DNA from 2 places in the Streptomyces sp. NPDC056527 genome. Region 2 is predicted to be linked to the other one. Evidence: riboswitches for the same ligand, from Rfam matches in the RefSeq annotation. Region 2 holds a riboswitch; the other holds the start of a gene.

Region 1 (15,462 bases), on a different contig from region 2:
CGAAGCCGCAGGCAGACGAAGTACCCTCGCGGCAAATGCTGCGAATCACCCCTGGAACAAGGCCTGATGACGCCTTGCTCGCAATATCGGCGACCGCTAGCGGAAACAACGTGTGAACACGTCTCGTATAAACTCCGCGAACGAGGCAGAGTGTTGGCGCCCGGCCATGACTTCATGGCCCCTCTCCGGCAGCCCACAGCGCCGTCGTACCTGCCCACGCATCACCGTGTCTCCTGAGTGAGAGGCGACCCACCATGCTCCGACCCTCCCCGGCCCCCGCGCCGGCCCTGCGCAGCGTCCTCACGGCCCTCGGTTCCCCCACCGCCGTCCGCGAGGCCCGAACTCCCGCCCTCCGGGCCGCCCAAGGGCCTCTGAGCCCCGAGCTGCCCCTGCCCGTCCATGTCCTCGACGTGCGGGACCAGGTCGTCCCGTCAGGGCAGGCGCCGCGCACGCGGCTCGTCGGCTGGCGCTTCCTGATCCGGGGCACCGACCGTGCCGTCGCCGCCGCCGACACCATGCTCACGCCCGACGGCTGGTCCTTCTCGCACTTCTTCGAGGGTCCGTACGTCACCGCCACCGAACGCGCCCTGCTCCAGGCCGAGACGCTGCCCACGACGTACCAGCCGCGCCTGCTGTCCGTACCGGAGCTGTACATGCTGACGCTGTGGCTCCACGGAGACACGGAGGCCGACGGGGCGTCCGCCTCGCCCGCACCGGCCGACCTCCTGATCCCCCTCGCCCCCGCGCCACCCGGCATCGCCTCCCACCGTCCGCACCGCGTCGCCGACCTGCTGCCCGTCCTGACGATGCGCCTCGCCCCGCCGCCGCTGTTCGGCACTCCGGCGCCGGCCTGAACCACCGCACCCGAAGCTCGTCCGCAGCGCGCACGCCCCGCGACCACCCGGTTCGCGGGGCGCCGCGCTGCCCGAACGCCACCGTCGAACACCCTGCCCCGTACGGACTAGCCCGCCAGGACTACTCCGAACCATCCGAAGAGACCGCCCAGTTGAGTTGAACCGCCCGCGCGGGTGATACGTCTTCATGCAGTAGGAAGAGCTGCCGTGAAATACCTGCGGATCGACGTCCGTAGGGGAACACTGGACCAACCGAACCGACAACGGGGGGCGGCCATGAGCACCGCATCGAGCCGCAGGACGACAGACACCACGACGCAGCGAAAGAACCCATCCATGTGCCAGCACCAGCCTGCCTGTCCCACCGCCCACTCCGCCGACCGGGAGGCGGCACGACTGATGGCGCACCACCCGGAGCAGGGCTGGAGCCTGCTGTGCAACGGGGTCCTGCTCTTCGAGGACACCGGTGAACTGCTGCCGGACGGCCAGATCATCGCCCCGCACCGCCCGCTGACGGCGGGCCGGGTGACGACCGCCGCCTGACGACAGGGCACGTCGGGCACCACACCGTACGAGGGAACACGCAAGGGCCGGCCCGGAGAACTCTCCGAACCGGCCCTGACTCATGCCCGGTTGCCGACGGCGCTCAGCTGGTGCTCACGCCCGCGCCCGTGCTCAGTTGTCGTACTCGTCCAGCGGCGGGCAGGAGCAGACCAGGTTGCGGTCACCGAACGCACCGTCGATCCGGCGGACCGGCGGCCAGTACTTGTCGGCGGCCGAGACACCGGCCGGGAAGACCGCCTCGTCACGGGTGTACGCGTGGTTCCACTCGCCGCCCAGCGCCGCCGCGGTGTGCGGGGCGTTGCGCAGCGGGTTGTCGTCCGCCGGCCATTCGCCCGACGCGACCTTCTCGATCTCGTTCCGGATCGCGATCATCGTGTCGCAGAAGCGGTCGAGCTCGGTGAGGTCCTCGGACTCGGTCGGCTCGATCATCAGGGTGCCGGCCACCGGGAACGACATCGTCGGCGCGTGGAAGCCGTAGTCGATCAGACGCTTGGCGATGTCGTCGACGCTGACGCCGGTCGACTTGGAGAGCGGGCGCAGGTCGACGATGCACTCGTGGGCGACCAGGCCGGCCGGACCGGTGTAGAGCACCGGGTAGTGCGGCTCCAGGCGCTTGGCGATGTAGTTCGCCGCGAGGACGGCCACCTGCGTGGCGCGCTTGAGGCCCTCGCCACCCATCAGACGCACGTACGACCACGAGATCGGCAGGATGCCGGCCGAGCCCCACGGGGCGGCCGAGATCGGGCCGACGCCCGTCTCCGGGCCGGCGGAGGGCTGCAGCGGGTGGTTCGGCAGGTACGGCGCGAGGTGCGCGCGCACACCGACCGGGCCGACGCCCGGGCCGCCGCCGCCGTGAGGGATGCAGAAGGTCTTGTGCAGGTTCAGGTGCGAGACGTCGCCGCCGAACTTGCCCGGCTTGGCCAGGCCGACCAGCGCGTTGAGGTTGGCGCCGTCGACGTACACCTGGCCGCCGGCGTCGTGGACCTCGGCGCAGATGTCGGCGACGTGCTCCTCGAACACGCCGTGCGTGGACGGGTAGGTGATCATCAGCACGGAGAGCTCGTCGCGGTACTGCTCGATCTTGGCGCGCAGGTCCGCGACGTCGACCTCGCCGTCGTCGGCGGTCTTGACGACGACGACCTTCATGCCGGCCATGACCGCGGAGGCGGCGTTGGTGCCGTGCGCGGACGACGGGATGAGGCAGACGGTGCGCTGCTCGTCGCCATTGGCGCGGTGGTAGGCGCGGACGGCCAGCAGACCGGCCAGCTCGCCCTGCGAACCGGCGTTCGGCTGGATCGACACCTTGTCGTAGCCGGTGACCTCGGCGAGACGCTCCTCCAGCTCGGTGATGAGCGTGAGGTAGCCCTGCGCCTGCTCGACCGGGGCGAAGGGGTGGATCTGCCCGAACTCGGGCCAGGTCACCGGCTCCATCTCGGTGGTCGCGTTCAGCTTCATGGTGCAGGAGCCGAGCGGGATCATGCCGCGGTCGAGCGCGTAGTCGCGGTCGGCGAGCTTGCGCAGGTAGCGCAGCATCGACGTCTCGGAGCGGTGCGCGTGGAAGACCGGGTGGGTGAGGTAGGCGTCCGAGCGCAGCAGCCCGGCGGGCACCGCGTCCTCGGTGGCTGCGTCCAGGGCCTCGATGTCGGCGTCGACGCCGAAGGCGGCCCACACGGCGGCGAGCTGGGCGCGCCCGGTGGTCTCGTCGCAGGAGATCGACACGTGGTCGGCGTCGACGAGGTACAGGTTGACGCCCGTCTCGCGGGCGGCGGCGACGGCCTCGGCGGCCTTGCCGGGCACCCGGACGGTGAGGGTGTCGAAGAAGTCGCCGTGGACGACCTCGACACCGCCGGCCTTCAGGCCCGCGGCGAGGATCGCCGCGTACCGGTGGGTGCGCTGCGCGATGCCCTTGAGGCCGTCGGGGCCGTGGTAGACGGCGTACATGCCGGCCATGACGGCGAGCAGCACCTGCGCGGTACAGATGTTGCTGGTGGCCTTCTCACGGCGGATGTGCTGCTCGCGGGTCTGCAGGGCCAGGCGGTAGGCCCGGTTGCCGTCGGCGTCGACGGAGACGCCCACGAGGCGGCCCGGCAGGGAGCGGGCGTGCTTGTCCTGGACGGCCATGTAGCCGGCGTGCGGTCCACCGAAGCCCATCGGGACACCGAAGCGCTGGGTGGTACCGACGGCGATGTCGGCTCCGAGCGCACCGGGCGAGGTGAGCAGGGTCAGCGCGAGCAGGTCGGCGGCGACGGTGACGATCGCGCCGAGCTCGTGAGCGGCGTCGATCAGCGGCTTGATGTCGCGGACGGCACCGGAGGCGCCCGGGTACTGGACGAGCACACCGAAGACGCCGCGCTCGGCGATCTCGGCGGGAATGCCCTCGGACAGATCCGCGACGACGACCTCGACACCGGTCGGCTCGGCGCGGGTCTCGATGACGGCGATGGTCTGCGGCAGGGCGTCGGCGTCCACGAGGAAGACACCGTTCTTGACCTTGCCGACGCGGCGGGAGAGCGACATGGCCTCGGCGGCCGCGGTGCCCTCGTCGAGGAGGGAGGCGCCGGAGGTGGGCAGACCGGTGAGGTCGGCGACCATGGTCTGGAAGTTGAGCAGCGCCTCCAGACGGCCCTGCGAGATCTCCGGCTGGTAGGGCGTGTACGCCGTGTACCAGGCCGGGTTCTCCATGACGTTGCGGAGGATCACCGGCGGGGTGAAGGTGCCGTAGTAACCGAGGCCGATCATCGGTGCGAGGACCTGGTTGCGGTCGGCGAGCTCACGCAGCTCGGCGAGGACCTCGGCCTCGGTACGAGCGGAGGGCAGACCGAGCGCCTCGGCGTTCTTGATCACGTCCGGCACGGCGGCGGCCGTGAGCTCGTCGAGGGAGCCGTAGCCGACCTGCGCGAGCATCTTGGCCCGTGCTTCGGCGTCGGGCCCGATGTGCCGCTGCTCGAACGGGATGCCCTGTTCGAGTTCGGAGAGCGGAATGCGGTTGGCGGTCATGTACGGAGGCCTCCTGGTCGTCACGACCTGCGAGGGGCACCAACGGCGCGGGTGCCCGGACGGCCTCCCCCTCTGTCATCTCAACCTGAGAGTTTCACCGGCACGCCGAAGGGGCTCGCCGGCTTTCACCGTCGGTGAGAGCGGATGCCGTCGGACGTCCGCCCTGCTTTCCAGAGTGACCTCGTCCGTGCGGTACAGGGGCCTGAGAGATTCCGGGGAGGATTTGCTCCTTCGGCGCCTCCGAAAGGTTTCTCCGGAGGACTCTCCCGCACAGGGTCGACAGCCACAGCCAGCCTACCAGCGAGGTTCCGGAAGCCATCGCTCAAGTGGCCGACATCCCAGATGTGCACTTTCGTAGTCTTTGTAGAGCAGTGCGACCCGTTGGAGGGACCGTGCAGACCGACATCGATCCGCGCAGCCTGATCGGCCGCAAGGCGTACGACCGCGATGGACACAAGATCGGCACCGTGGACGAGGTGTACCTGGACGACGCCACCGGCGTCCCCGAGTGGGCCGCGGTCCGCACAGGCCTCTTCAGCCGGGACGCGTTCGTCCCCCTGGAGCCGAGCGAGCTGGCCAAGGACGGCCTGCACATCCCGTACGACCGATCCCTGATCAAGGACGCCCCGGACTTCGGCGTGGGCCGCCACCTCTCCCCCGAACAGGAGCTCCAGCTCTACCGCCACTACAACATCTCGCTCCCCCCACCGCCCCCGGACCGGGACTTCGGCCGCCTGGCAGGCCAAGAGGAAAGCTGACGCCCCCACCACCGGCCGCGCGGCCCCTGACCGACCCCCGCCGCCCGAGGGGCCCCTGACCGACTCCGCGCCGCCCAAACCGAACGCCGAAGCTCAGGGGGAGGGTGGGAGCGATATGCCCGGGCGAAGGGCGGGCGTACCCCCCACCAGCGGCAGGGGCTCCCCCGCCTCCAGCTCCGGGTCGTCCACGAGAAAAGTCCGTACCCGCCCCGGCGCCGACCCGGGCTCCTCGAAGCGCACGGTGACCCGCCCCACCCCGCTCCCCTGCACCCACCCGGCGCCGTACACCGCGTGCCGTACGTCATGCCCGGGCGACCAGCGCCGCTCGACGGGAGCCTCCGGTTCCGGGGTCGCCTCCACGGGTGAAGCCTCCCCTGCTCCCTCCGCCGGCTCCGCCGCCTCCGCCGCCTGCGCGAACAGGTCCTCCTGCGTGTAGTCCGCGAGCCCGCTCACCCCCACACCGAGCAGCCGGACCCCGCCCGTCGTGTCGACCCCCTCGAGCAGCCGGCCCGCGGCCTCCCGCACCACCACCGTGTCGTCCGTCGGCCCTCGCAGCGTCTCGGAACGCGTCAGCGTCGAGAAGTCGAACCGCCGCACCTTGAGCACGATCGTCCGCCCCGAGTGTCCCGACGCCCGCAGCCTCCCCACGCATCGCTCGGCGAGCCGCTCCACCTCCGTCCGGATCCGCACCCGGTCATGGAGATCCACGTCGAAGGTGTCCTCCACCGACACCGACTTCGTGTCCCTCTCGGCCACCACGGGCCGATCGTCGTACCCCTGGGCCATGAGGTACAGAGACCCCCCGTGCGCCCGCCCAAGGAGCCGTACAAGCTCGTCCTCGCCCGCTTCCGCGAGATCCGACACCGTCGTCATCCCGGCCCGCCGCAGGTGCTCCCCGGTGGCCGGCCCGACGCCCGGCAGGATCCGCACCGACTTCGGCCCCAGCAGCTCCCGCTCGGTCCCCGGCTCGATCAGCACCAGCCCGTCCGGCTTCGCCTCCTCCGAGGCGATCTTCGCCAGCATCTTGGACCCGGCGAGCCCCACCGACCCCGTCAGCCCGGTCGTGGCGAGGATGTCCTTGCGCAGCCGCTCACCGGCCTCCCGCGCGCTCTGGCTGTCGTCGGCCACACCCCCGGCCTCCAGGTCCACGAAGGCCTCGTCCAGGCTCAGCGGCTCCACGAGCGGCGACAGCCGCCCCAACAGCTCCATGACCTGCTCGCTGATCCCCCGGTAGAAGCCGAAGCGCGGCACGAGATAGGCGGCGTTGGGCGCCCGCCGGCGAGCCTGCGCCATCGGCATGGCGGAGTGCACCCCGAAGCGCCGCGCCTCGTACGAAGCGGTGGCGACGACCCCGCGCGGGCCCAGCCCTCCGACCACCACCGGTTTCCCGCGCAGACTCGGTTTCGCCGCCTGCTCGGCGGCGGCGAAGAAGGCATCCATGTCCAGATGCAGAATCGTCGGCGCGGCTCTCACATATCCGATGCTGCCCTACGCCACTGACATTCGACCCGCACACACGTACGGGCGCGTCGAAACCCGCCCGACACTCCCGTCGCGCTCCCCCGCGCCGGACCGACCAGCCGACGCGGACGCCCACGCCGAGCGCGGATCGTCGCCCGGACGGCTTGTCGCCGACGGCCGGAAGAGTCCGGCCGACGCTCAGACCGCCCGGTCCCGCCGACGCCGCGCGAGCTCGTCACCCGGGTTGTGGCCGATCAGCGTCTCACCGGTGTCGACGCGCTCCCCGTGCAGCTGCGAGAGCGCCGCCTCCACATCGCGCCAGACCACGCCCACCGCGATCCCGAAGACGCCCTGCCCGCCCTGGAGCAGGTCGACGACCTCGTCCGGCGAGGAGCACTCGTAGACCGTGGCCCCGTCGCTCATCAACGTCATGCGCTCCAGGTCTCGGAAGCCACGTGCACGCAGGTGCTGCACGGCGGCCCGGATGTTCTGAAGCGCGACCCCGGTGTCCAGGAACCGCTTGACGATCTTGAGAACGACGACGTCCCGAAAGCTGTACAGCCGCTGCGTCCCGGATCCGTACGCGGGCCGCACGCTCGGCTCCACGAGCCCGGTGCGCGCCCAGTAGTCCAGCTGGCGATAGGTGATTCCCGCAGCCGCACACGCCGTCGGACCGCGGTAGCCCACCACGTCCGTCCCGGATGCCGCAGCCGGGCCCGCACTCACGTCCGTACCGAAGTCGCCCACACTGCCGTGAAGCGGATACGGACCGTTCTCCCCGGGCGCATGCCCGAGAGAGCCCCCTGCCGTACCGTCGCCGCTGCTCATCACGCCGACCCTCCGTCCTTGACCTGCCCACACGAAGGTAGGCAGTCACTCGGGGTGCGTCAACGATCGCCACACTCGGCACGCCGAGTGATAATCACCCTGAGAGTGGTTTCCCGTGTCTCTCTCCGGGGAAAGGCTACTCGAATGCCCTGACCGCACCCGGCGCGCGACGGCCGGTGGCCGGCCCATGGCCGGCCCGCCTCAGTGGCTGTTGGACCTCACTGGCTGCTGGACCCGAAGTCCTCGGGGGAGATCTGGTCGAGGAACTCGCGGAACTTCTCCACCTCGTCCTCCTGCTCGTCCGGAATCGCGATACCGGCGTCGTCGAGCACACCGTCACTGCCGTAGATCGGCGTTCCGGTCCGCAGGGCGAGCGCTATCGCGTCGGAGGGCCTGGCGCTCACCTCGACGCCGCTGGCAAAGACCAGCTCCGCGTAGAAGACGCCTTCACGGAGGTCGGTGATGCGGACCTCCGTGAGCTCCTGGCCCACGGCTTCAAGGACATCCTTGAAGAGGTCGTGCGTCAGCGGCCGGGCGGGGGCCATGCCCTGCTGGGCGAAGGCGATCGCGGTCGCCTCACCCGGTCCGATCCAGATGGGGAGGTACCGATCGCCTCCCACTTCACGCAGGAGCACGATCGGCTGGTTGGAGGGCATTTCCACCCGGACACCCACAACGTCGAGCTCGTTCACACAGCAACCCTAGGACGTGCTCGACCGGTTTGGGTAGTCGGGCCCCCACAAGATCACTGAAGTCGGAGCCCCAGAGCGGTCTGGACCAGTGCCGCATGCAGCCGGACGGACAGCCCGGCGAGCTCCTTCGCGGTGGCCTCGGCATGTGCTCTGGTCTGCGGGTTACGGTGCCGGCGCAGCGGCGCGACCACCTGTTCGACCAGACCCGCCTCCCGGTCGGCGGCCGCTTTGACCGCCCTGAGGTGTCGCGGTTCCAGACCGAATCTCCCCAGATCCGCGACAAGTCTGGCGACCGTGACGGTCTCGGCGTCATAGCCGCCCCCGGCTCCCGCGGCGATGAGCCCGTACGACTCCCACTCCGCGAGCTCCTCCTCGCTCACCTCCGCGGCGGCGAGCAGCTCGGCCCGCCCCACCCGCGCGGCGGTCGGACGGTCGCCTTCCGGTTCCCAGGCCCCGTCGAGCAGATCCCGCTGCGGGCTGGGGGACGGGAGCTTCACCTGCTCGCCCCGGGCGAGGGCGTCGAGATGCTCCCGGATGACCTTCAGCGGAAGATAGTGGTCCCGCTGCATCCGCAGGATCTGGGCGAGCCGCTCCACGTCCTGCACGCTGAACTTCCGGTACCCGGAGGCGGTCCGCCGGGGCTCGACGAGCCCCTCGGCCTCCAGGAACCGGATCTTGGAAATGGTGACTTCGGGAAACTCGTCACGCAGTTGGTTCAGCACCGTCCCGATGCTGACCAGCCGGTCGCCCGCGGTGGCGGTGCCGAGTCCGGCACCGCCCGTCGGTGTTCGCAGCATGGACCTTCCCTGAAGACTTCCCGGAGGCGTCACACGCCCCGCTGGCTCGAGTAGAAGACCAGCCGGTACTTGCCGATCTGCACCTCGTCGCCGTTGGACAGAACCACCGACTCGATCGGCTCACGGTTCACGTACGTGCCGTTGAGGCTGCCGACGTCGGCGACGGTGAAGCTGCCGTCCTGCGCCCGCCGGAACTCGACGTGGCGCCGCGACACGGTGAAGTCGTCGAGGAAGATGTCGCTCTGCGGGTGACGGCCGGCCGTGGTCAGCTCGCTGTCCAGCAGGAAGCGGCTGCCCGAGTTCGGACCGCGACGCACGACGAGCAGGGCCGATCCGGCCGGCAGGGCCTCGACGGCCGCCAGGGCCTCGGGCGAGAGGGACGGCATGGCCGTCTGACCGGTGACCTCGGCGTCGTACGCCTCAAGGCCCGAGATCGAGATCGTCGACGTCGTCTCGGACGCGCGCTCCACGGGCGCCCCGCCCCGCAGCGGCGTGCCGCAGTGGGAGCAGAAGCGGCTGTCCGCGGTGTTGCGGTGACCGCACCTCGTACACACCGGCATGGACGCATCCTCCTGCCGCGGCTGACCCGCGGAGGTCTGGGTCGCATACGGATCGGGGGTGAACCCTCCACCCGTACTTGAGGTTGATGGTTCCCCGAAACCTATGCGCCCGGCACCGGCAGGGTCAACAGACGACGCGCCGTGCGCGCCCGCGACATCCTCGCCCTGGCCGCCGACCTCATCACGGAACAGCGGACGCTCGCCGCCCTGTTCCTCGCTCTGGGCATGGCGCGGCGCGCGGTGCTTGGCGTTGCCGCCATCCTCGCGTGCGCTCTTGCCGAACAACTTCGCAAAAAAACTCACGGGCGATTCCCCTTGACCGAAACAGACCCGCCCGTGGGGCAGGACGAACCCTGAATGAACACACCTGCCGACCCGGACACCTTCACAACGTCCGTATCCTCCGGACAGTTTCCACCACGCACCACGCTTGTGATGCGGCGACCCCCCGCAACGACTCCCCCTTGTCGCGCGACCGCCATGCACCCCCGCCTCACTGCGAGGACGACTGAGCGTAGTCAGGCCGCTTCGCAGGTCGCAAGGCATCCACGACGATCTTCTCGGACTTGGCCACGGTCGCCGTGGCCTGCTCCTTCTCCAGTGTCTGAATGACTCCACCGGGGATGTTGAGCGCCGGCTCGAGATCCTCGGGCTTGCCGATGACCTTGAAGACGTACGGAGCGGTCACCTTCGTTCCATCGATCTCTATATCGCCGCCCGCACCGGAGAAGTAACTGTCCGCGACCACCCGTACGTCGTTGATCTGGATCGCCTCCGCGCCCGCGGCGCGCAGCTCCTGGATCGCGTCGAGCAGCATGTCCGACTCGACCGCCGCCGCCGCGCCCGCGACGGTCAACGTGATGCCCGGACCCTCGGCGGCGACCGTACCGGCCAGGATGCCGAGCTGCTGCTCCTTCTCCTGGGTCTGCTTGCGGGCCTCCTCCGCCTGGTCCGAGCTGGACTCCAGCTCGGAACGCTGGTTCTCCAGGCGCGCCTTCTCGTCCTCCAGGCGCTGCGTACGGTCGTCGAGCTCGTCGAGGATCCGGACCAGGTCCTCCTGACGGGCGCCGCGCAGCGCACTGTTGTCGCTGGTGGAACGGACCTGGATGGCGAGACCCAGACCGAGGACGAACAGCAGCAGGGCGACGATGAGTTGGGCCCGGCTCACCCGCGGCGGCCACAGCCCCGCGGCCAGCCGCTGCCGGCCGGTCAGCTGCTTCCCGGACTCGGCGGGCGCGGCGGGGGTCGCCGGCGTCGCCTTGCCGTCGTCCGGGTTCTCGGGCGTCTCGGGGTGCACGTCGTTGCTCATCGGCGTCACGCCCGGAACACGTGCCGCCGGATGGCGGCGGCGTTGGAGAAGATGCGGATGCCGAGCACGACGACGACACCGGTCGACAGCTGCGCGCCCACGCCCAGCTTGTCGCCGAGGAAGACGATCAGCGCGGCCACCACCACGTTCGACAGGAAGGAGACCACGAAGACCTTGTCGACGAAGATGCCGTCGAGCATGGCACGCAGGCCACCGAAGACCGCGTCGAGGGCGGCGACCACGGCGATCGGAAGATAGGGCTCGACCACCGCCGGAACCTCGGGCCGGACCAACAGTCCGACCACCACTCCCACGATCAGGCCCAGTACGGCGATCAAGATGTGCCCTTCCCTGTGTCGGCCGTGGCCTGCCCGGTGGGCTTGGCGGCCCCGGCTCCCCTCGGCTCTGCTGTACGTACGATCAGGCTCGGCGCTGCTGGCAGACGCACGTCCGCCTCGGCCGAGATGCTGGTGCGGATCCCGAAGTTCTCCTGCAGCGCATGCAGGTACTGGCCGTCGGCGCTGTCCTGGAACGCGGTGCTCAGCCGCTGCCCGTCCCCCACCGCGAGCACCGTGTACGGCGGCACCAGCGGCTTGTTGTCGACCAGTATGGCGTCGCCCGCCGCCCGGATCGCCGACAGCGACGTCAGCCGCTGGCCATTGATCGCAACGGCCTCGGCGCCCGACTGCCACAGCCCGTTGACGACCCGCTGCATGTCACGGTCGCGGACCCGGCCCGTGTCGGAGAACCCGCTGTTCTCCCGGGGACCACCGCCACCCTGCTCGGTGTCCTTGGCGTCGTCGACGACGAGCTTCACACCCGGACCGTGCACCGGGGTCGCCCCCGACAGCAGCGCCACCAGCTCGGCCTGGTCACCGCCGTGCTGCTCCAGCGCCGCGCGCTGCCGCTCGCCGACCTCGGCGCGGATCCGCTCGACGTCCTGCTCCAGCTTGTCGGCAGCGTCGGTCTCCGCGTCGATCCGGCCGATGAGCTCCTGCCGCTCCTTGGCGACGACCGGCGCGGAGATCCGCGCCTCGGCGGCACCCACCGTCACCACCGCGGCGGCGAGCACCAGGCCGGCCGCCAGACCGAGCTTGGCCCGCAGCGTCCGCGGCAGCCCGCCGCCCTCCGCCTCACGCCGGGCCGAAGCCTCCGCGTAACCGTCGTCGAGCGCGTGGTCGATCACGTTGTTCAGCAGCGACATGGATGCGTCCGGACGCGGGGGCTGCGATCCGGTGCTCCGAACGGGGGGCTGCTGCGACATGCCGAACATCGTCGCACGTCGGGGGTGCTACCGCCGAATGGCCCCACCGATGTGCCGGGAGGCGCCCGAAGAACACCTCCCGACACATCCGCCCCAACCGTCAGTGACCTGCGCTCTCGACCACGTTCGACCACTCGTCGAGCAGCGCCTGCGCGGAGGAGTCGTCCGGCCCCTCGGCCCACAGATGGGTGACGGCCTCGGCCGGGTCGGGCAGCACCATCACCCAGCGACCGTCCGCCTCCACGACCCGTACCCCGTCGGTGGTGTCCACCGACCGGTCCCCGGCCGCCTCCACGACCCGGCGCATCACGAGCCCCTTCACGGCCCACGGCGTCGCGACGTCCCGCCGCAGGACATGCGCCCGCGGGATACGGGCATCGATCTGGCTCAGCGTGAGCTGCGTCCGCGCCACCAGCCCGATGAGCCGCACGAACGCCGCGGCACCGTCGAAGACGCTGCTGAACTCGGGAATGATGAACCCGCCCCGACCGTCGCCGCCGAAGATCGTGGACTCCTCGCGCCCGACCCTCGTCAGATCGTCGGGCGAGGTCGTCGTCCACTCCACCTGCGTCCCGTGGTACGCGGCGACCTGCTCGGCGATCCTCGTGGTCGTCACGGGCAGAGCCACCCGCCCCGAGCGCCGCTCGGCCGCCACCAGGTCGAGCATCACCAGGAGCGAACGGTCGTCCTCGATGATCCGGCCCCGCTCGTCGACGAGCGACAGCCGCTCGCCCACCGGGTCGAACCGCACCCCGAACGCGGCCCGCGCCGACGCGACGATCTCCCCGAGCCGCACGAGCCCGGCCCGCCTGGTCTCCGCCGACTCCGTGGGCCTCGACTCGTCGAGGCCCACGTTGATCGTCAGCGAGTCCACCTGCAGCCGGCCGAGGAGGCTCGGCAGAACGAGCCCCGCGCTGCCGTTGGAGGCGTCCACGACGACCTTCAGACCCGCCTCGGCGATTCCGGAGGTATCCACGTTCCGCAGCAGCGAGCCGGTGTACGAGTCGAAGACGCTCGCCGGGAAGGAGAGGTCACCGATCTCGCCCGGGAACGCCCGCCGATACTCCTGACGTGCGAAGACCCGGTCCAGCTTGCGCTGCCCGGCCTGCGACAGATCCGCACCCCGCTCGTCGAAGAACATGATGTCCACGGAGTCCGGCACACCGGGCGAGGTCCGCAGCATGATCCCGCCGGCGCTTCCCCGCGCGGTCTGCTGCCGCGCCACCGGCAGCGGCACGTTCTCCAGGTCGCGTACGTCGATGGCACTGGCCTGGAGCGCCGAGATCACCGCCCGCTTCAGCGCGCGGGCACCCCTGGAGTGGTCACGCGCCGTGGTGACGGTCGATCCCTTCTTCAGCGTCGTGGCGTACGCCCCCGCGAGCCGTACGGCCAGCTCGGGCGTGATCTCCACGTTCAGGATTCCGGAGACCCCGCGCGCCCCGAAGAGATGGGCCTGGCCGCGGGACTCCCAGATGACCGAGGTGTTGACGAAGGCGCCTGCCTCGATGGTCTTGAAGGGGTAGACCCGGACGTTCCCCTGAACGATCGATTCCTCGCCGACGAGGCACTCGTCGCCGATGACCGCGCCGTCCTCGATCCGGGCGGCCCGCATGATGTCGGTGTTCTTCCCGATCACACAGCCGCGCAGATTGCTCTGCTGCCCGATGTAGACGTTGTCGTGGATGACGGCCTTGTGAAGGAACGCGCCGCTCTTGACGACCACGTTCGAGCCGATGACGGTGTGCTCGCGGATCTCGGCTCCCGCCTCGACCTTCGCGTAGTCACCGATGTACAGCGGCCCCCGGAGGACGGCGTCCGGAGAGACCTCCGCGCCTTCCGCGACCCACACTCCGGGCGAGATCTCGAAGCCGTCGAGTTCGACCTGGACCTTTCCTTCGAGTACGTCGGCCTGTGCCTTGACGTAGCTCTCGTGGGTACCGACGTCCTCCCAGTAGCCCTCGGCGACATAGCCGTAGATCGGCTTGCCTTCCTTCATGAGCTGCGGGAAGACATCACCCGACCAGTCGACGGAGGTGTCGGCCTCGACGTAGTCGAAGACCTCGGGCTCCATCACGTAGATGCCCGTGTTCACCGTGTCCGAGAAGACCTGGCCCCAGGTCGGCTTCTCGAGAAAGCGCTCGACCTGTCCTTCCTCGTCGACGATCGTGATGCCGAATTCCAGCGGATTCGGCACACGCGTCAGACAGACGGTGACGAGGGCGCCCTTCTCTTTGTGGAAGGCGATCAGATCGGTGAGGTCGAAATCGGTGAGTGCGTCTCCCGAGATGACGAGGAAGGCGTCGTCCTTCAGCGCTTCCTCGGCGTTCTTCACACTCCCCGCGGTGCCGAGAGGTTTCTCCTCGTTGGCGTACGTGAGCTCCATTCCGAGCTCCTCGCCGTCACCGAAGTAGTTCCTGACGAGCGAGGCGAGAAACTGCACGGTGACGACGGTCTCGTTGAGACCGTGCCTCTTGAGCAGTCGCAGGACGTGCTCCATGATCGGCCGGTTGGCGACCGGCAGGAGAGGCTTGGGCATGCTCGAGGTCATCGGGCGAAGTCGGGTTCCTTCGCCACCGGCCATCACGACGGCCTTCATGTCGGAAGCGTCCTCCTTGAAGAGACGACGGTCCTGCCGACTTCACCAGTCCTTCAGTGGCCCTAGGGCGTCCTCGTTCATGCCGGCGACGTTGCACGGCACAGGACAGACGGGCTCAATCGGCCGCGGTATCCGCCTTGACGAGTCGACGGACCTGGACCACGTAGAGGATCCCTGCCCACCAATACAGAGTTGTACCCCATCCTGCGAAGGCCCACCCGAAAACTTCGGCGAGTGACGAAAGCCAGCCCGTTCCGTCACTCAGCAGCAGCAAGGGGAACGCGTACATCAAGTTGAATGTCGCAGCTTTCCCGAGGAAGTTCACCTGCGGCGGAGGATAGCCGTGGCGGCGGAGGATACCCACCATCACCAGCAGCATCAACTCGCGGGCGAAAAGGGCGAGGGTCAGCCAGAGTGGCAGGATCTCCCGCCAGGTGAGGCCCACGAGGGTGGAAACGATGTACAGCCGGTCGGCGGCGGGGTCGAGGAGCCGGCCCAGGCTGCTGACCTGGTTCCAGCGCCGGGCGAGCTTACCGTCGAGATAGTCGCTGACGCCGCTGAGCATCAACACCAACAAGGCCCAGCCATCGCTGTTCGGACCGCCGAACACGGGTCGCAGAATCAGCCACAGGAAGAGCGGCACGCCGACGAGGCGAGCCATGCTCAGGATGTTGGGGATGGTGAGGACCCGGTCCGTCTGAACGCGAGTCTCCTGGACCTCCACCCGGGGGCCTCCTGTGGGAACGTGCCAATGATGCCCCCTGACCTTACCCTCAGCCATG
Region 2 (15,462 bases):
CGAGGCGGCCAAGGTCCTGCACGCCGCGGCCGCGCCCCGTGAGGAGATAGCGGCCCACCTGCTGCACTCCGCGCCCGTCGGCGCGCCCTGGGCCGGCCAGATCCTCGTCGACGCGGCCGACACCGCCCTCGCCGCCGGAGAGCCGAAGGAGGCCCGGGCCTATCTGGAGCGCGGGATGGAGGAGTGCGGGGCGGAGCGCGAGCCCGAACTGCTGCGGCGGCTCGGCCAGGTGGAGCTCGCCGACGACCTCGACGCGGCCGTGCCCCGGCTGCGCAACACGCTCGACCTCATACCCCAGGTCGGCGACCGGCGGGCCGCCGCGCTCGCCGACCTCGTCCAGGCCGTCGTGCTCTCCGGCGACATCCCCGAAGCCCTGCGCATCATGGAGGCCGAGGCCGCCGACCTCGAACGGCAGGACGCCGAGAAGGAGTTGCGCGCCGGCACCGGTGCCCTTCTCGAACTGCTGCGCCTGCTCGACGGCCGGAGCGCCCCGGCGGCGCCGCCCGCGGCCAGGGCGGTGCGGTTCGAGGTCGCCCGTACCCCCTGGGTCCGACGGGCCGAGGCGGCGGTGCCGGCCCTGCACGCCCAGTGGCGCGGCCGGCGACGGGAGGAGGCCGTACAGCTGGCCCGCCTCGCGCTCAGCGAACCGGTGGGCAGCGTCAACGAGGACGCGGCGCTGCGGACCGCCCTCCTCCTCGTCCTGGCACGCGCGGGCGAGCACGAGGAGGCGCTGGAGATCTGTCGGGCCCTGCTCGCCCAGGCGACGGTCGAGGGCTCCCACACGGTGGCCGCCCTGGCCAGGGCCGCGCTCGCGGAGTGCGCGTTCCGGGTGGGCCGTCTGCAGGAGTCCGCCCGGGCGGCGTACGACGCGCTGGAGCACAGCCCGGTGCTGCCCGGCCGCGAGTGGCTCGGCTCCGCCCAGGCCCGCTGCTGGCTCGGGGCGGCACTGCTGGAGTCCGGAGACCTCGAACAGGCCCAGCGGGTGCTCCTCGACGACAGCAGGCCGAGCGGCCCTCCCGGGATGGCGTTGCCCGGACTGCTCTTCCACCGGGGCCGGCTGCACATCGCGATGGGACATGCCAGGGCGGGCCTCGCCGACCTGGAGGAGTGCGGCCGCCGGCTGCGGCTGCGCGGTTGGGCGGACTCGGCCGTGTACCCCTGGCGCTCCGAGGCGGCGCTGGCCCACAGCCGCCTCGGCAACGTTGCCATCGCGGAGCGCCTCGCTCGCGAGGAGCTGGAACTGGCCCGTGCCTGGGGCGCACCGCACGCCATCGGCGGCGCCCTGCGCGTCCTCGGCCTGCTGGCCGGCGGCGACCGGCGGGCCGCCCTTCTCACCGAGGCCGTCGGGATCCTCCGGGAGTCCGGCGCGACCCTCGCGGAGGCCCAGGCCCTGGGAGACCTCGGCCGCGAGTACATGCGCACCCGCAAGATCCGCAAGGCCCGCGAGCAGCTGCGCGCGGCCACGGCCCTGGCAGAGAAGTGCGGGGCGGGAGCGCTCGTACGCGAACTGCGTCAGGACCTGCTCGAGTCGGGCGCCAGGCCGCGCCGGGACACCGAGACCGGACCCGCCTCGCTCACGCCGGCCGAACGCCGTACCGCCCTGCTCGCCGCGGGCGGCCTGACCAACCAGGAGATCGCCAACCGTCTGTTCGTCACACGGCGCACGGTGGAGATCCATCTGAGCCGGGCGTACCGGAAGCTGTCCATATCGGACCGGCGCGATCTGCACGAGATGATCCATGACGATCCCGCGCCTCCCCAGGCGCCCGCACCGCGGTCGCCGAAGACACCGGAGCTGTGCGCGCCGCGGAAGATCCCGGTCATCACCTGACCCCGCACGGTGCGCGAGCCCTGACCGCCCGGTGGACCACCCCGCTTCCACCGGGCGGTCCACACCCCCGACGCCCCGATCAGCCCCCGGAGACGACCGCGGGAACCGACGCGCCGACGCCGAGAAGGCTCAGCACTCGATGATGTTCACCGCGAGACCGCCGCGTGCGGTCTCCTTGTACTTGACCGACATGTCCGCGCCGGTCTCCTTCATCGTCTTGATGACCTTGTCGAGGGAGACCAGGTGGCTGCCGTCGCCGCGCATCGCCATCTTCGCCGCCGTGACCGCCTTCACGGCCGCCATGCCGTTGCGCTCGATGCACGGGATCTGGACCAGGCCGCCGACCGGGTCGCAGGTGAGGCCGAGGTTGTGCTCCATGCCGATCTCGGCCGCGTTCTCGACCTGCTCGGGGGTGCCGCCCAGGACCTCCGCGAGGGCGCCGGCCGCCATCGAGCAGGCCGAGCCGACCTCGCCCTGGCAGCCGACCTCGGCGCCGGAGATCGAGGCGTTCTCCTTGAAGAGCATGCCGACCGCGCCCGCCGCCAGCATGAAGCGGACCACGCCGTCCTCGTCCGCGCCCGGCACGAAGTTCATGTAGTAGTGCAGGACCGCCGGGATGATGCCCGCCGCGCCGTTCGTCGGAGCGGTGACCACCCGGCCGCCCGCCGCGTTCTCCTCGTTCACGGCCATCGCGTAGAGGGTGATCCACTCCATCGCGAGCGCGGCCGGGTCGCCCTCGGAGCGCAGCTTGCGGGCCGTGTTCGCGGCGCGGCGGCGGACCTTCAGACCGCCCGGCAGGATGCCCTCGCGGGACATGCCGCGCGAGACACAGGCCTGCATGACCCGCCAGATCTCCAGGAGACCCGTGCGGATCTCCTCCTCGCTGCGCCAGGCCTTCTCGTTCTCCAGCATCATCGCCGAGATCGACAGGCCGGTCTCCTTCGCCAGACGCAGCAGCTCGTCGCCCGTACGGAAGGGGTACTTCAGGACCGTGTCGTCCGGGACGATCGGGTTCTCGCCCTGGACCGCGTCCTCGTCCACGACGAAGCCGCCGCCGACCGAGTAGTACGTCTTCTCCAGGACCGGGGCGCCCTCCGCGTCGTACGCGAAGATCGTCATGCCGTTGGCGTGGTACGGCAGCGCCTTGCGGCGGTGCAGGATCAGGTCCTCGTCGAAGTCGAAGGGGATCTCGTGCGCGCCGAGCAGGTTGATCCTGCCGCTGGACTTGATGCGCTCGACCTCGTCGTCCGCCGTCTCGACGTCGACGGTGCGCGGGGAGCTGCCCTCCAGACCCAGCAGGACGGCCTTCGGCGTGCCGTGGCCGTGACCCGTCGCGCCCAGCGATCCGTACAGCTCCGCGCGTATCGAGGCGGTGTGCGCGAGGAGCCCCTCGTTCTTCAGCCGACGGGCGAACATCCGGGCCGCACGCATGGGGCCCACCGTGTGGGAGCTCGACGGGCCGATACCGATCGAGAACAGGTCGAAGACCGAGATGGCCACGGGGAACTCCTTGTGGGGGGCTAGACGCCGTTGTCTGCCGGGGTGGTGCAGAACAGCAGGAAAAGGGGGTGGGGCACCGCGCCCACTGTCCAGTGTGCGCGGTGCCCCGGAGCTTTCGTACGAACGAACCTGGAACTAAAGCGTACGAAACTACTTCAGGCCGGGGTACAGCGGGTGCTTCTCCGCAAGCGCGGACACCCGGGCCTTGAGCGCCTCGGCGTCGAAGCCGGGCTTCAGGGTCTCCGCGATGACGTCGGCCACCTCACGGAAGTCCTCGTCGCCGAAACCACGGGTCGCGAGCGCCGGCGTACCGATGCGCAGACCCGAGGTGACCATCGGCGGACGCGGGTCGTTCGGGATCGCGTTCCGGTTGACCGTGATGCCGACCTCGTGGAGACGGTCCTCGGCCTGCTGGCCGTCCAGCTCGGAGTTGCGCAGGTCGACCAGGACCAGGTGCACGTCCGTGCCGCCGGACAGGACCGAGACACCGTGCGCGGTGACGTCGTCCTGGACCAGGCGCTCGGCGAGGATCCGGGCGCCGTCCAGCGTGCGCTGCTGGCGCTCCTTGAACTCCTCCGAGGCCGCGACCTTGAAGGAGACGGCCTTGGCCGCGATCACGTGCTCCAGCGGGCCGCCCTGGAAACCGGGGAAGACCGAGGAGTTCAGCTTCTTCGCGAACTCCTTCTTCGCGAGGATGATGCCGCCGCGCGGGCCGCCGAGCGTCTTGTGCGTGGTGGAGGTCACCACGTCCGCGTACTCGACCGGGTTCGGGTGCAGACCGGCTGCGACCAGGCCCGCGAAGTGGGCCATGTCGACCCACAGGTACGCCTCGACCTCGTCGGCGATCCGACGGAACTCGGCGAAGTCCAGCTGACGCGGGTAGGCGGACCAGCCCGCGATGATCACCTTGGGGCGGTGCTCCTTGGCCAGGCGCTCCACCTCGGCCATATCGACCAGGCCGGCGTCGTCCACGTGGTACGCGACCACGTTGAACTGCTTGCCCGAGAAGTTCAGGCGCATGCCGTGGGTCAGGTGACCGCCGTGGGCCAGGTCCAGGCCCAGGATCGTGTCGCCGGGCTGGGCGATCGCGAACAGCGCGGCCTGGTTCGCGGAGGCACCGGAGTGCGGCTGCACGTTGGCGTACTCGGCGCCGAACAGGTCCTTGATCCGGTCGATCGCGATCTGCTCGGCGACGTCGACGTGCTCGCAGCCGCCGTAGTAGCGGCGGCCCGGGTAGCCCTCGGCGTACTTGTTGGTGAGAACGGAGCCCTGGGCCTCCATGACCGCGACCGGAGCGAAGTTCTCCGAGGCGATCATCTCGAGGGTGGACTGCTGGCGGTGGAGCTCGGCGTCGACGGCGGCGGCGACGTCCGGGTCCAGCTCGTGAAGAGGGGTGTTCAGCACAGACATGAATCGATCCCTAAGGGGTCTCAGTTCCCGGCGGAGAACTCGGCGTACGCATCGGCGGTGAGCAGATCGTCCGGCTCACCCGTGACGCGCACCTTGAACAGCCAGCCACCCTCGAACGGAGCGGTGTTCACCAGCGACGGGTCGTCCACCACGTCCTGGTTGGCCGCCACGACCTCACCGGTGACCGGGGAGTACAGGTCGCTGACGGACTTGGTCGACTCCAGCTCACCGCAGGTCTCGCCCGCGGTCACCGTGTCACCGACCTCCGGGAGCTGGGCGTAGACGACGTCACCGAGCGCGTTGGCCGCGAACTCCGTGATGCCGACCGTCGCGACGCCGTCCTCGGCGGCCGACAGCCACTCGTGCTCCTTGGTGTAGCGCAGCTGCTGGGGGTTGCTCATGACCTGATTCTCCTGGATCGAGGGAGTGCTGATGAACGTGAGTCTTGCGGGGTGAGACACGGAGCGAGACGGATGCGTCACTTCTGGCGCTTGTAGAACGGCAGTGCCACGACCTCGTACGCCTCGTGGGTGCCGCGGATGTCCACACCTACACCCTGCGTGCCGGGCTCGGCGTGAGCCGCGTCCACGTACGCCATGGCGATCGGCTTTCCGAGGGTGGGGGACGGGGCACCGGAGGTGACCTCGCCGACGACCTCGCCGTTCGCGACGACGGAGAAGCCCGCGCGCGGGACGCGGCGGCCCTCGGCGATCAGGCCGACGAGCTTGCGCGGCGGGTTGGAGGCGGCGCGCTCGGCGGCGGCCTCCAGCGCCTTGCGGCCGACGAAGTCGCCGTCGTTGGTCGTCTTCTCGAACTTCACGACCCGGCCGAGGCCCGCGTCGAAGGGGGTGAGGGAGGTGGTCAGCTCGTGTCCGTACAGCGGCATCCCCGCCTCCAGACGGAGCGTGTCACGGCAGGACAGGCCGCAGGGGATCAGGCCGACCGGCGTGCCCGCCTCGGTCAGCGCCTGCCAGACGACCTCGGCGTGCTCGGGCTTCAGGAACAGCTCGAAGCCGTCCTCGCCGGTGTAGCCGGTACGGGCGATCAGCGCGGGGACCCCGGCGACCGTGCCCGGGAGGCCGGCGTAGTACTTCAGGCCGTCCAGGTCGGCGTCGGTGATCGACTTCAGGATGCCGGGGGACTCCGGGCCCTGGACGGCGATCAGGGCGTACGCGTCACGGTCGTCCCGCACCTCGGCGTCGAAGCCGGCCGCGCGCTCGGTCAGCGCGTCGAGGACGATCTGCGCGTTGGAGGCGTTGGCGACGACCATGTACTCCGTCTCGCCGAGGCGGTACACGATCAGGTCGTCGAGGATGCCGCCGTCCTCCTGGCAGATCATCGTGTAGCGGGCACGGCCCACACCGACCGTGGAGATGTTGCCGACCAGCGCGAAGTCGAGGAGCTCGACGGCCTGCGGGCCGGTGACGGTGATCTCACCCATGTGGGAGAGGTCGAAGAGGCCCGCCTTGGTACGGACGGCGTTGTGCTCGTCGCGCTCGCTGGCGTAGCGCAGCGGCATGTCCCAGCCGGCGAAGTCGGTCATGGTCGCGCCCAGGGAGCGATGCAGCGCATCGAGGGCGGTCAGACGGGGGGCGGCAGTGCTCATGGGTGTGGCTCCCGGGTCCCAAGGCAGAAAAATCATGACGGACGAGGACGATCCTCCCCATCTGTCATGGAACCTGAGAGGTTCACCGAGGGCATCCTCGGCTTGCACCTTGGGTGGGGCGCGACTGTGCGCCCGCTTTTCAGATCTGCCTCATCCACGCGGTACGGGGCCTGAGAGATTCAAGGGAGGGTCTTGCTCCTTCGGCGCCCGGGGCCCACCGTGGTGGTTCCGGGACTCTCCCGCGCGGATTCGAGCGGCCGGTATGAGGTTGTGTGCGCTTGGCGCGCACATCATTGCACGAGGGGTCTGATCGGCAAATCGCTTGTGCCTCATTACCGCTTCTTTACACTTTATGGGCAAGGGTTCCCGGGAACCCGACTGGGGGAGAAGCGATGACGTTCCAGCACACCGGCGCCTACGCCACAGGGACGGGGATACCGTCCCCGCGCGCCCGGGCCAGGACCCGCAGGCGCGGCTCGGCCGTGCCGCTGCTGCGCGATCTGCGTGAGCGCGGCGGCCGCGGCCCCCGCGTGCTCTCGTTCGCCGCCGGCGACCTCGTCGTGGTCTCGGGGCTGCCCGGCAGCGGCAAGTCGACGCTCATGCGACGCGCGGCCGAGGGCCTGGGCATCGATTCGCAGGACGCCCGCGAGCGCTGGGAAGCACGACTGCCCCGCTTCCTGCCGTACGCCGTCTACCGCCCGCTGGCCCGTATCGCCCACTACGCCGGGCTGCGCCGGGCGCTGCGCTCCGGGCGGAGCGTGGTCGTCCACGACTGCGGCACCCAGTCCTGGGTGCGGAACTGGCTCGCCCGCGAGGCCCGCCGGCGGGGCGGCGCCCTGCACCTGGTCCTGCTCGACGTCACCCCGGCCGCTGCGCGGGAGGGGCAGCGCGATCGCGGCCGAGGCGTCTCCGGGTACGCCTTCGCCCGGCACCGCCGGGCCGTCGGCCGCCTGCTGAGCTCCGTGGAATCCGGCCGCCTGCCCCGGGGCTGCTCCTCGGCCACCCTCCTCGACAGGGACGCGGCGGGCGCCCTGCGCAGAATCACCTTCCGCGCCAAGCACTGACGCGTCCGCACCGCCGGAGCGCCGCCGACGGCGCCAGGTCCGGTCGCGTGACGTCGGCGCGCACCGGCCGGCCGTCCGCATCGGTTCGACCCCCCTCCCGGGATATCCGGACCGGGGTGCTCCGTACGCTTTTGGCCACGGCGGTGCCGGGGCGGCGTTAGGGTTCTGCCCCGAGGGCGCCACGACCAGGGCGTGCGAGACGCGACCAGGGCGCGCGAGAAGGGGAACCGAGAAGCGTGGACGTCACATGGCCGGGCAATGAGCTCGAAGAGGTGCTGGCCGCCTCGCTCGGCAACCCCGCGGCCGGAGGCCGGCTCGTCGAGGTGCTCGGGCGGAGCCCCGTCTGGGTGCCCCTCCCCAACGGCGGCACCCCCGAGAGCCGGGACCTCGATCTGCCCACGATGGAGATCGACGGACTGCCGTACGTCCCCGTCTTCAGCTCCGAGCAGCAGTTCCTGGCCTGTGTCGGTGCTCACATGTCGTTCACCGTCGCCCCCGCGCGCGACTTCGCCCGCGGTCTGCCCCCCCAGCTCGGCATCGCCGTGAACCCCGGCGGCACCGTCGGCGCCCCGCTGCCTCCGCCCGCCGTCGCCGAGCTCTGCCGGGTCGGCCGCACTCCGCTGGACGGCCCCGCGAGCGGCGGCCGCGTGCGGCTCTTCGAGCCCGACTGGCAGGACGACCCCGTCGACTTCCTCGCCGCCGCCTCCGCCGAGTTCGAGGCCACCGGCGTCGTCGTCAGCGCGCGCCGCGCCCTGGCGAGCGTCGAGGGCACCGAGCCGGCGCTCTTCGTCGGCGTCCAGCTCGCCACCTGGGACGGCGTCGACCGCAACGCCCCGCTCGACGCGCTCGGCCGCGCGCTGGGCCGGGTCGAGGTGGCCTGGCCGGTCAATCTCATCCTGCTGGACGTTGCGCAGGACCCTGTCGGCGACTGGATGCTGGAGCGGGTGCGCCCCTTCTATCAGCGGGCGTCCGCGTAATTAAGCTGGTTCGGTGGACGGAAGAGGGGCGGGACCCAGGGTGAGCGCGTCGAGCACCGCTGCGGCCGGACAGGTCGAGCACATGCTGCGCCAGGTGGCACCCGGACGCTACGACGCGTACGAGAAGCTGTTGCACGCCCTCGCCGAAGGCGATGTCTGGATGCTGCTCTGGCAGGGCACACCCGGCTCGCCGGACGCCCAGTACGGGAACATGGAGGTCGACGGCTTCGGGTACGCCCCGTGCGTCACCTCCGCGCAGGAGCTCGCCGCCTCCGGCTGGAACCGCGCCCACGAAGTGGTCACGGGACGGGACATCGCGCGCTCCCTCTACCCCGACCGCTGGGGCATCTGGCTCAACCCGCACGACCCGGGCGGCGGCGTCGGCATCCCCTGGGCCGATCTCCGGCGGATCGCCACCGGTCTCGACCGGATGCCCGCCGGACCGCTGCGGCTCTCCGAACCCGCCCTGGAGATCCCGCAGTTCTACGCCCTGCTGACCCAGAACGCCCATCGCACCCCGGCCGTACGGGCGTTGCGCCGCGCCTGGGTGCAACCCGCGCTCGGCTCCCCGTACCTCGCCATCGGTCTCGACCTCTACGACACCTCCGCCGCCTCGGTCGAGGCGGTGCGGGGCATGATGCGCCAGTCGATCGCGGCGGTCCCCGACGGGCTGCCCGTCTCGACGGTCGCCATGTCCGACGAGTACGACCCTGTGACGATGTGGCTGCGCGCCAACGCGCGCCCGTTCTACGACCGCGACGCCCACGTCCCCGTCTATCGCTGAGCCCTGACAGTCCGTCCGTATCGCGAGACGCCTGTCCGAAAAGGCCGCACCGAGTTCCTCGGTGCGGCCTTCGTCGTCCTCGGCGAATCCACCCAAAAAGCAGCCAGGAACGCACTGTTGGGCGTGATGTCCGTTCCGCGCCGAACGGGCGGTGTTGTTTCGCTCAGCAGGGCCGCCGGTCCGGATAACGGAAGGCTCCGGGCCACATCACGGTTGCGCATCACATCCCGAGCAGGTCTGGCGGGTGATCGTGAGCCCGATGAAGACTCCCCCCAACCGAGAGCCGGACGGCCCGCGACCACCGACTCTTCACGAGCACTTCAGACGCTCTTCGCAGCAATCCACACGTAACAAACGCACCCGTACGCAGCATCAGCGACACCGATGTGAGACAAGCCGCTACAGCGGCGGGCATGGGCCGGCCACCGTCGGCCGAGAGGGGTCCCCACCACGATGACGGCACCACTGCACGACACAGCCGCGGACGAGATCGCAGCTGTCGCCGCCAAAGTCCCTGCCAAGGCCATCGAGGGTCGTTCTCCCGGCCGTATCGCCTGGACACGCCTCAAGCGCGACAAGGTCGCACTGACGGGCGCATTCCTCGTGCTCTTCCTCATCCTCGTCGCGATCTTCGCGCCGCAGATCGTCAGTGTCTTCGGCCACCCGCCGAACGAGTTCCACGAGGAGATGCTCGACCCCGACCTGGGCATCCCCAAGGGATCCTTCGGCGGGATGAGTTCCGACTTCCTGCTGGGTGTGGAGCCGACCAACGGACGCGACGTCTTCAGCCGCATCGTCTACGGCGCGCGGATCTCGCTCCTCGTGGCCTTCCTGGCCGCCTTCGTGTCCGTCGTCATCGGCAGCATCCTGGGCGCCATCGCCGGATTCTTCGGCGGCTGGGTCGACGCGATCATCAGCCGGCTGATGGACCTGCTGCTCGCCTTCCCGCAGCTGCTCTTCACCATCGCGCTGGTCTCCGTGGTCCCCAACTCGCTCTGGGGGCTGACCGGCACCGGCGTCCGCATGGGCGTACTGATCGTCGTCATCGGCTTCTTCGGCTGGCCCTACATCGGACGCATCGTCCGCGGCCAGACGATGTCGCTGCGCGAGCGGGAGTACGTCGAGGCCGCCCGATCCCTCGGGGCGGGCCGCGGCTACATCCTCCGCAAGGAGCTCCTGCCCAACCTGGTCGCCCCGATCCTCGTCTACACGACGCTGATCATCCCGACCAACATCCTCACCGAGGCGGCCCTCAGCTTCCTGGGCGCCGGCGTCAAGCCGCCGACCGCGTCCTGGGGAAAGATGCTCTCCGACGCCGTCCCGATCTACCAGGCGGACCCGACGTTCATGGTTGTTCCGGGTCTCGCGATCTTCGTCACCGTCCTTGCGTTCAACCTCTTCGGGGACGGGCTGCGTGACGCACTCGACCCCAAGGGCAGCTGAACCGATTCACCTGATTCACCTGAATCCATTCCTGGGAGGTTGGAACACAGTGATCCGCAGAAAGAAGGCAGTAGCGCTCACCGCGCTGGTCGCCGCTCTCTCCCTCACCGCGGCATGCGGTGGCGGCAGCGACGACGGCGGCAAGGGCAAGGGTTCCGCCGGCGCCGGGTTCGACGCGGCGACCAAGGGTGTCGTCAACGTCTCCGACAAGAAGGGCGGCGAGCTCAAGCTCTGGTCGCCCCAGGACGTCGACTACCTGGACCCGGCGCGCGCCTACTACGGCTTCGTCTGGAACCTCCAGCGCCTGTACGTCCGTCAGCTGCTCGCGTACGACAGCAAGCCGGGCGACGCGGGCACCAAGCTGGTCCCGGACCTCGCCGAGGCGCTGCCGGTCCTCAGCAACGGCGGCAAGACCTACACGCTGAAGCTGAAGGACGGCGTCAAGTACGAGGACGGCACGCCCGTCACCTCGAAGGACATCAAGTACGGCATCGAGCGCGTCTTCGCGCAGGACGTGCTGTCCGGCGGTCCGACGTACCTGATCGACATCCTCGACCAGGGCCAGAAGTACCCCGGCCCGTACAAGGACAAGGCCGCCGACAAGCTCGGCCTGAAGTCGGTCCAGACGCCCGACGACAAGACCATCGTCTTCAACCTGGCGAAGCCGAACTCGGACTTCTCCTACCTGCTGGCGATGCCGTCCTCCTCGCCGGTCCCGATGGCCAAGGACACGGGCGCGAAGTACACCAACAAGCCGCTGTCCACCGGTCCGTACAAGGTCACCAGCTTCACCGCGGGCAAGGGCGCGACCTTCGAGCGCAACCCGAACTGGGACCCGAAGACCGACACGATCCGCAAGGGTCTGCCGGACAAGGTCTCCTTCACGGTGACCACCAACCCTGAGGACATGGACCAGCGTCTGCTGTCCGGTGACATCGACCTCGCGGTCGACGGCACGGGTGTCCAGAACGCCGCGAAGATCAAGATCCTTCAGGACCCGAAGCTGAAGGCCAACGCGGACAACCCGTTCACGGGCTACATCCGCTACATGGTCTTCCCGCAGACGGTCGCGCCGTTCGACAACGTCGAGTGCCGCAAGGCCGTCATCTACGCGGCCGACCCGAAGTCCCTGCAGACGGCCCGTGGCGGCCCGACCTCCGGTGACCTCGGCGCCAACATGCTGCCGCCCGGCATCCCCGGCGCCGACAAGGCGTTCGACCCGTACGGCCTGACCGCCGGCAAGCCGCAGGTCGACAAGGCCAAGGCCGCGCTTGCTGCGTGTGGCAAGCCGAACGGCTTCAAGACCACGATCGCGGTCCGCAACAACCGCGCCGCCGAGGTCAAGACCGCCGAGTCGCTGCAGGCCGCGCTGAAGGCCGTGGGCATCGACGCCTCGATCGACCAGTACGACGGCAAGCTCTCCTCCTCCACGATCGGCTCGCCCGAGAACGTGAAGAAGAAGGGCTACGGCATCATCGTCATGGGCTGGGGCGCCGACTACAACTCCGGCGCGGGCTTCCTGCAGCCGCTGGTGGACGGCTCGTTCATCCTGCCGAACGGCAACAACAACTACTCGATGCTGAACGACCCCGAGGTGAACGGCCTGTTCGACAAGGCCGCCGACGCCCCGACGCCGGCCGAGGCCGCGCCGTTCTACACCGAGATCAACAAGAAGATCATGGAGAAGGCGCTCTACCTGCCGATCAACTTCGACAAGGCGCTCGTCTACCACAACCCCCGTCTGACGAACGTCTACTTCAACGAGTCGATGGGCAAGATCGACCTCGCCACCGTGGGCGTCGTCAAGTAACAGCAGGACATGTGCCTTCACCCCACATGCGCTAGTTCGAAGGGCAGGTGAAGGCCGCAGGCGGCGGCTGTCGTCCCCACAAGGGGCGGCAGCCGCCCGCCCCGAGCGGCCGACTGCAGTGCTCGTCTACCTCATCCGGCGGCTTTTCAACGTCGTCGCAACGCTGCTGGTGGTCTCCGCGGTCACCTTCGGCATCTTCTTCGCGGTGCCGAAAATAACCGGCAGCGACCCGGCGCTCATGTACGCAGGCCGCGAGACCAACGAAACCGCTCTTGCGGGCATCCGCGTGAAGATGGGCTTCGACAAGTCCATCCCCGAGCAGTACGGACTGTTCCTCAAGGGCATAGTCGCCGGCCGCGACTACAACCAGGGCACGGAGGTGACGCACTGCCCCGCGCCGTGCTTCGGCTACTCCTTCAAGGCGGAGCAGCCGGTGTGGGAGCTGCTGCTCGACCGGATCCCGGTGACGCTCTCCCTCGCCAGCGGCGCGGTGGTCCTCTGGGTGATCGGCGGTGTCCTGACAGGCGTGATCTCGGCCTTGCGCAGAGGCACGATCTGGGACAGGGCGACGATGATGACGGCCTTGGCCGGCGTCTCGCTGCCCATCTACTTCACCGGAATGCTGGCGGGCGCGGTCTTCGTCTACTCGCTGGGCTGGCTGGACGAGAGCAACTACAAACCCCTGGCGGAGGATCCAGGGGAATGGCTCAACAGCATGATCCTGCCCTGGGTGACGCTGGCGTTCCTCTTCGCCGCCACGTACGCCCGCATCACTCGCGCGACCATGCTGGAAGTCCTCGGTGAGGACTACATCCGCACGGCCCGCGCGAAGGGGCTCAAGGAGAACGTGGTCATCGGCAAGCACGCCCTGCGTTCGACCCTGACCCCGGTCATCACCCTCGTCGGACTCGACCTCGGCGGCCTCCTCGGCGGCGCCGTGCTCACCGAGACGACCTTCAACTTCCAGGGCCTCGGCACCGCCGCGGTCGGCGCCATCGGCGCCGGTGACCTGCCCGTCATCATGGGCGTCACCCTCATCGCGGCCTTCTTCGTCGTCATGGCGAACCTGATCGTGGACATCATGTACTCCGTCGTCGACCCGCGCGTGAGGCTGACGTGACCGAGACCCCGCTGAACAACGACAGCCCCGCGGGCGCCACCACCGGTCCGGTCGGCGTCCCCGTGCAGTCCGGACCCGCGGACGACGCGTACCTCTCGGTGCGCGACCTCAAGGTCCACTTCCCGACCGACGACGGTCTGGTCAAGTCCGTCGACGGGCTCTCCTTCGACCTGGCGCGCGGCAAGACCCTCGGCATCGTGGGTGAGTCCGGCTCCGGCAAGTCGGTCAGCTCGCTCGCCATCATGGGCCTGCACCGCACCGGCCACAGCCGCAACCGCCCGGTGATCGAGGGCGAGATCTGGCTGGACGGCGAGGAGCTGATCCGCGCCGACGCCGACGAGGTACGGCGTCTGCGCGGCCGCAAGATGGCGATGGTCTTCCAGGACCCGCTGTCCGCGATGCACCCGTACTACACGGTCGGCAAACAGATCGTGGAGGCGTACCGCACCCACAACGCCGTCGACAAGAAGGCCGCCCGCAAGCGCGCGGTCGAGATGCTCGACCGGGTCGGCATCCCCGAGCCCGACAAGCGCTTCGACGCCTATCCGCACGAGTTCTCCGGCGGTATGCGCCAGCGCGCGATGATCGCGATGTCGCTGGTCAACAACCCGGAACTGCTCATCGCGGACGAGCCGACCACCGCGCTCGACGTGACCGTGCAGGCGCAGATCCTGGACCTGATCCGGGACCTGCAGAAGGAGTTCGGCTCCGCGGTCATCATGATCACGCACGACCTCGGCGTCGTCGCCGAGCTCGCCGACGACATCCTCGTGATGTACGGCGGCCGGTGCATCGAGCGCGGTCCTGCCGAATCGGTCTTCTACGAGCCGCAGCACCCCTACACCTGGGGCCTGCTCGGCTCGATGCCGCGGATCGACCGGGAGCAGACCGACCGGCTCATCCCGGTCAAGGGCTCGCCGCCCAGCCTCATCAACATCCCGAGCGGCTGCGCGTTCCACCCCCGTTGCCCGTACGCGGACGTGCCCAAGGGCGGCGTCACGCGCACGGAACGCCCCGAGCTGCGGCTCGCGCAGAGCGGTGACGGCCCCGGCCGTCACTACTCCGCCTGCCACATGTCACCGGAGGAGCGGACCCGGATCTGGACCGAAGAGATTGCGCCGAAGCTGTGAGCGACAACAAGAGCACTGAGCCCCTGCTCAAGGTCAACGGCCTGGTGAAGCACTTCCCGATCAAGAAGGGGCTGCTGCAGCGCCAGGTCGGGGCGGTCAAGGCGGTCGACGGCATCGACTTCGAGGTGCTGCCCGGCGAGACCCTCGGTGTCGTCGGCGAATCCGGCTGCGGCAAGTCGACGATGGGCCGGCTCATCACCCGGCTGCTCGAACCGACGGGCGGTACGGTCGAGTTCGAGGGCGTGGACGTCTCGCACCTCGGCGTGGCCAAGATGCGTCCGCTGCGCCGCGACATCCAGATGATCTTCCAGGACCCGTACGGCTCGCTCAACCCGAGGCACACGGTCGGCTCGATCATCTCGGCGCCCTTCAAGCTCCAGGGCGTGGAGCCGGAGGGCGGCGTCAAGAAGGAGGTCCAGCGTCTCCTCGGCCTGGTCGGCCTGAACCCGGAGCACTACAACCGCTACCCGCACGAGTTCTCCGGCGGTCAGCGCCAGCGCATCGGCATCGCCCGCGCGCTCGCCCTGAAGCCGAAGCTGGTCGTGGCCGACGAGCCGGTCTCCGCGCTGGACGTCTCCATCCAGGCGCAGGTGGTGAACCTCCTGGACGACCTCCAGGAGGAGCTGGGCCTCACGTACGTGATCATCGCCCACGACCTGTCGGTCATCCGGCACGTCTCGGACCGGATCGCGGTGATGTACCTCGGCAAGATCGTGGAGCTGGCGGACCGCAAGTCCCTGTACGAGTCGCCGATGCACCCGTACACGAAGGCCCTGATGTCGGCGGT

The links. Region 2 has a riboswitch for glycine ahead of gcvT (glycine cleavage system aminomethyltransferase GcvT). Riboswitches for the same ligand answer to the same signal wherever they lie in the genome.
Region 1: another riboswitch for glycine. It lies ahead of gcvP (aminomethyl-transferring glycine dehydrogenase); the one in region 2 lies ahead of gcvT (glycine cleavage system aminomethyltransferase GcvT).

The regions. Positions count from the first base shown of each region.
Region 1 is NZ_JBHTTQ010000130.1:141-15,602, reverse strand. Features, by position in the region: gene ACFQ7Q_RS34285 (hypothetical protein) at 255-854, shown strand; gene ACFQ7Q_RS34280 (DUF5999 family protein) at 1,191-1,397, shown strand; gene gcvP (aminomethyl-transferring glycine dehydrogenase) at 1,530-4,415, opposite strand; glycine riboswitch at 4,596-4,694, opposite strand; gene ACFQ7Q_RS34270 (PRC-barrel domain-containing protein) at 4,808-5,173, shown strand; gene ACFQ7Q_RS34265 (DNA polymerase IV) at 5,267-6,646, opposite strand; gene ACFQ7Q_RS34260 (MerR family transcriptional regulator) at 6,833-7,462, opposite strand; gene ACFQ7Q_RS34255 (bifunctional nuclease family protein) at 7,681-8,154, opposite strand; gene ACFQ7Q_RS34250 (MerR family transcriptional regulator) at 8,208-8,951, opposite strand; gene ACFQ7Q_RS34245 (FHA domain-containing protein) at 8,981-9,922, opposite strand; gene ACFQ7Q_RS34240 (DUF881 domain-containing protein) at 10,005-10,820, opposite strand; gene ACFQ7Q_RS34235 (small basic family protein) at 10,826-11,158, opposite strand; gene ACFQ7Q_RS34230 (DUF881 domain-containing protein) at 11,155-12,084, opposite strand; gene ACFQ7Q_RS34225 (sugar phosphate nucleotidyltransferase) at 12,185-14,680, opposite strand; gene ACFQ7Q_RS34220 (CDP-alcohol phosphatidyltransferase family protein) at 14,796-15,404, opposite strand.
Region 2 is NZ_JBHTTQ010000020.1:17,351-32,812, forward strand. Features, by position in the region: gene ACFQ7Q_RS13440 (ATP-binding protein) at 1-1,831, shown strand, start outside; gene ACFQ7Q_RS13445 (L-serine ammonia-lyase) at 1,961-3,331, opposite strand; gene glyA (serine hydroxymethyltransferase) at 3,482-4,741, opposite strand; gene gcvH (glycine cleavage system protein GcvH) at 4,762-5,142, opposite strand; gene gcvT (glycine cleavage system aminomethyltransferase GcvT) at 5,220-6,347, opposite strand; glycine riboswitch at 6,497-6,599, opposite strand; gene ACFQ7Q_RS13465 (AAA family ATPase) at 6,740-7,411, shown strand; gene ACFQ7Q_RS13470 (enhanced serine sensitivity protein SseB) at 7,648-8,388, shown strand; gene ACFQ7Q_RS13475 (enhanced serine sensitivity protein SseB C-terminal domain-containing protein) at 8,429-9,172, shown strand; gene ACFQ7Q_RS13480 (ABC transporter permease) at 9,626-10,615, shown strand; gene ACFQ7Q_RS13485 (ABC transporter substrate-binding protein) at 10,665-12,425, shown strand; gene ACFQ7Q_RS13490 (ABC transporter permease) at 12,544-13,545, shown strand; gene ACFQ7Q_RS13495 (ABC transporter ATP-binding protein) at 13,542-14,675, shown strand; gene ACFQ7Q_RS13500 (ABC transporter ATP-binding protein) at 14,672-15,462, shown strand, end outside.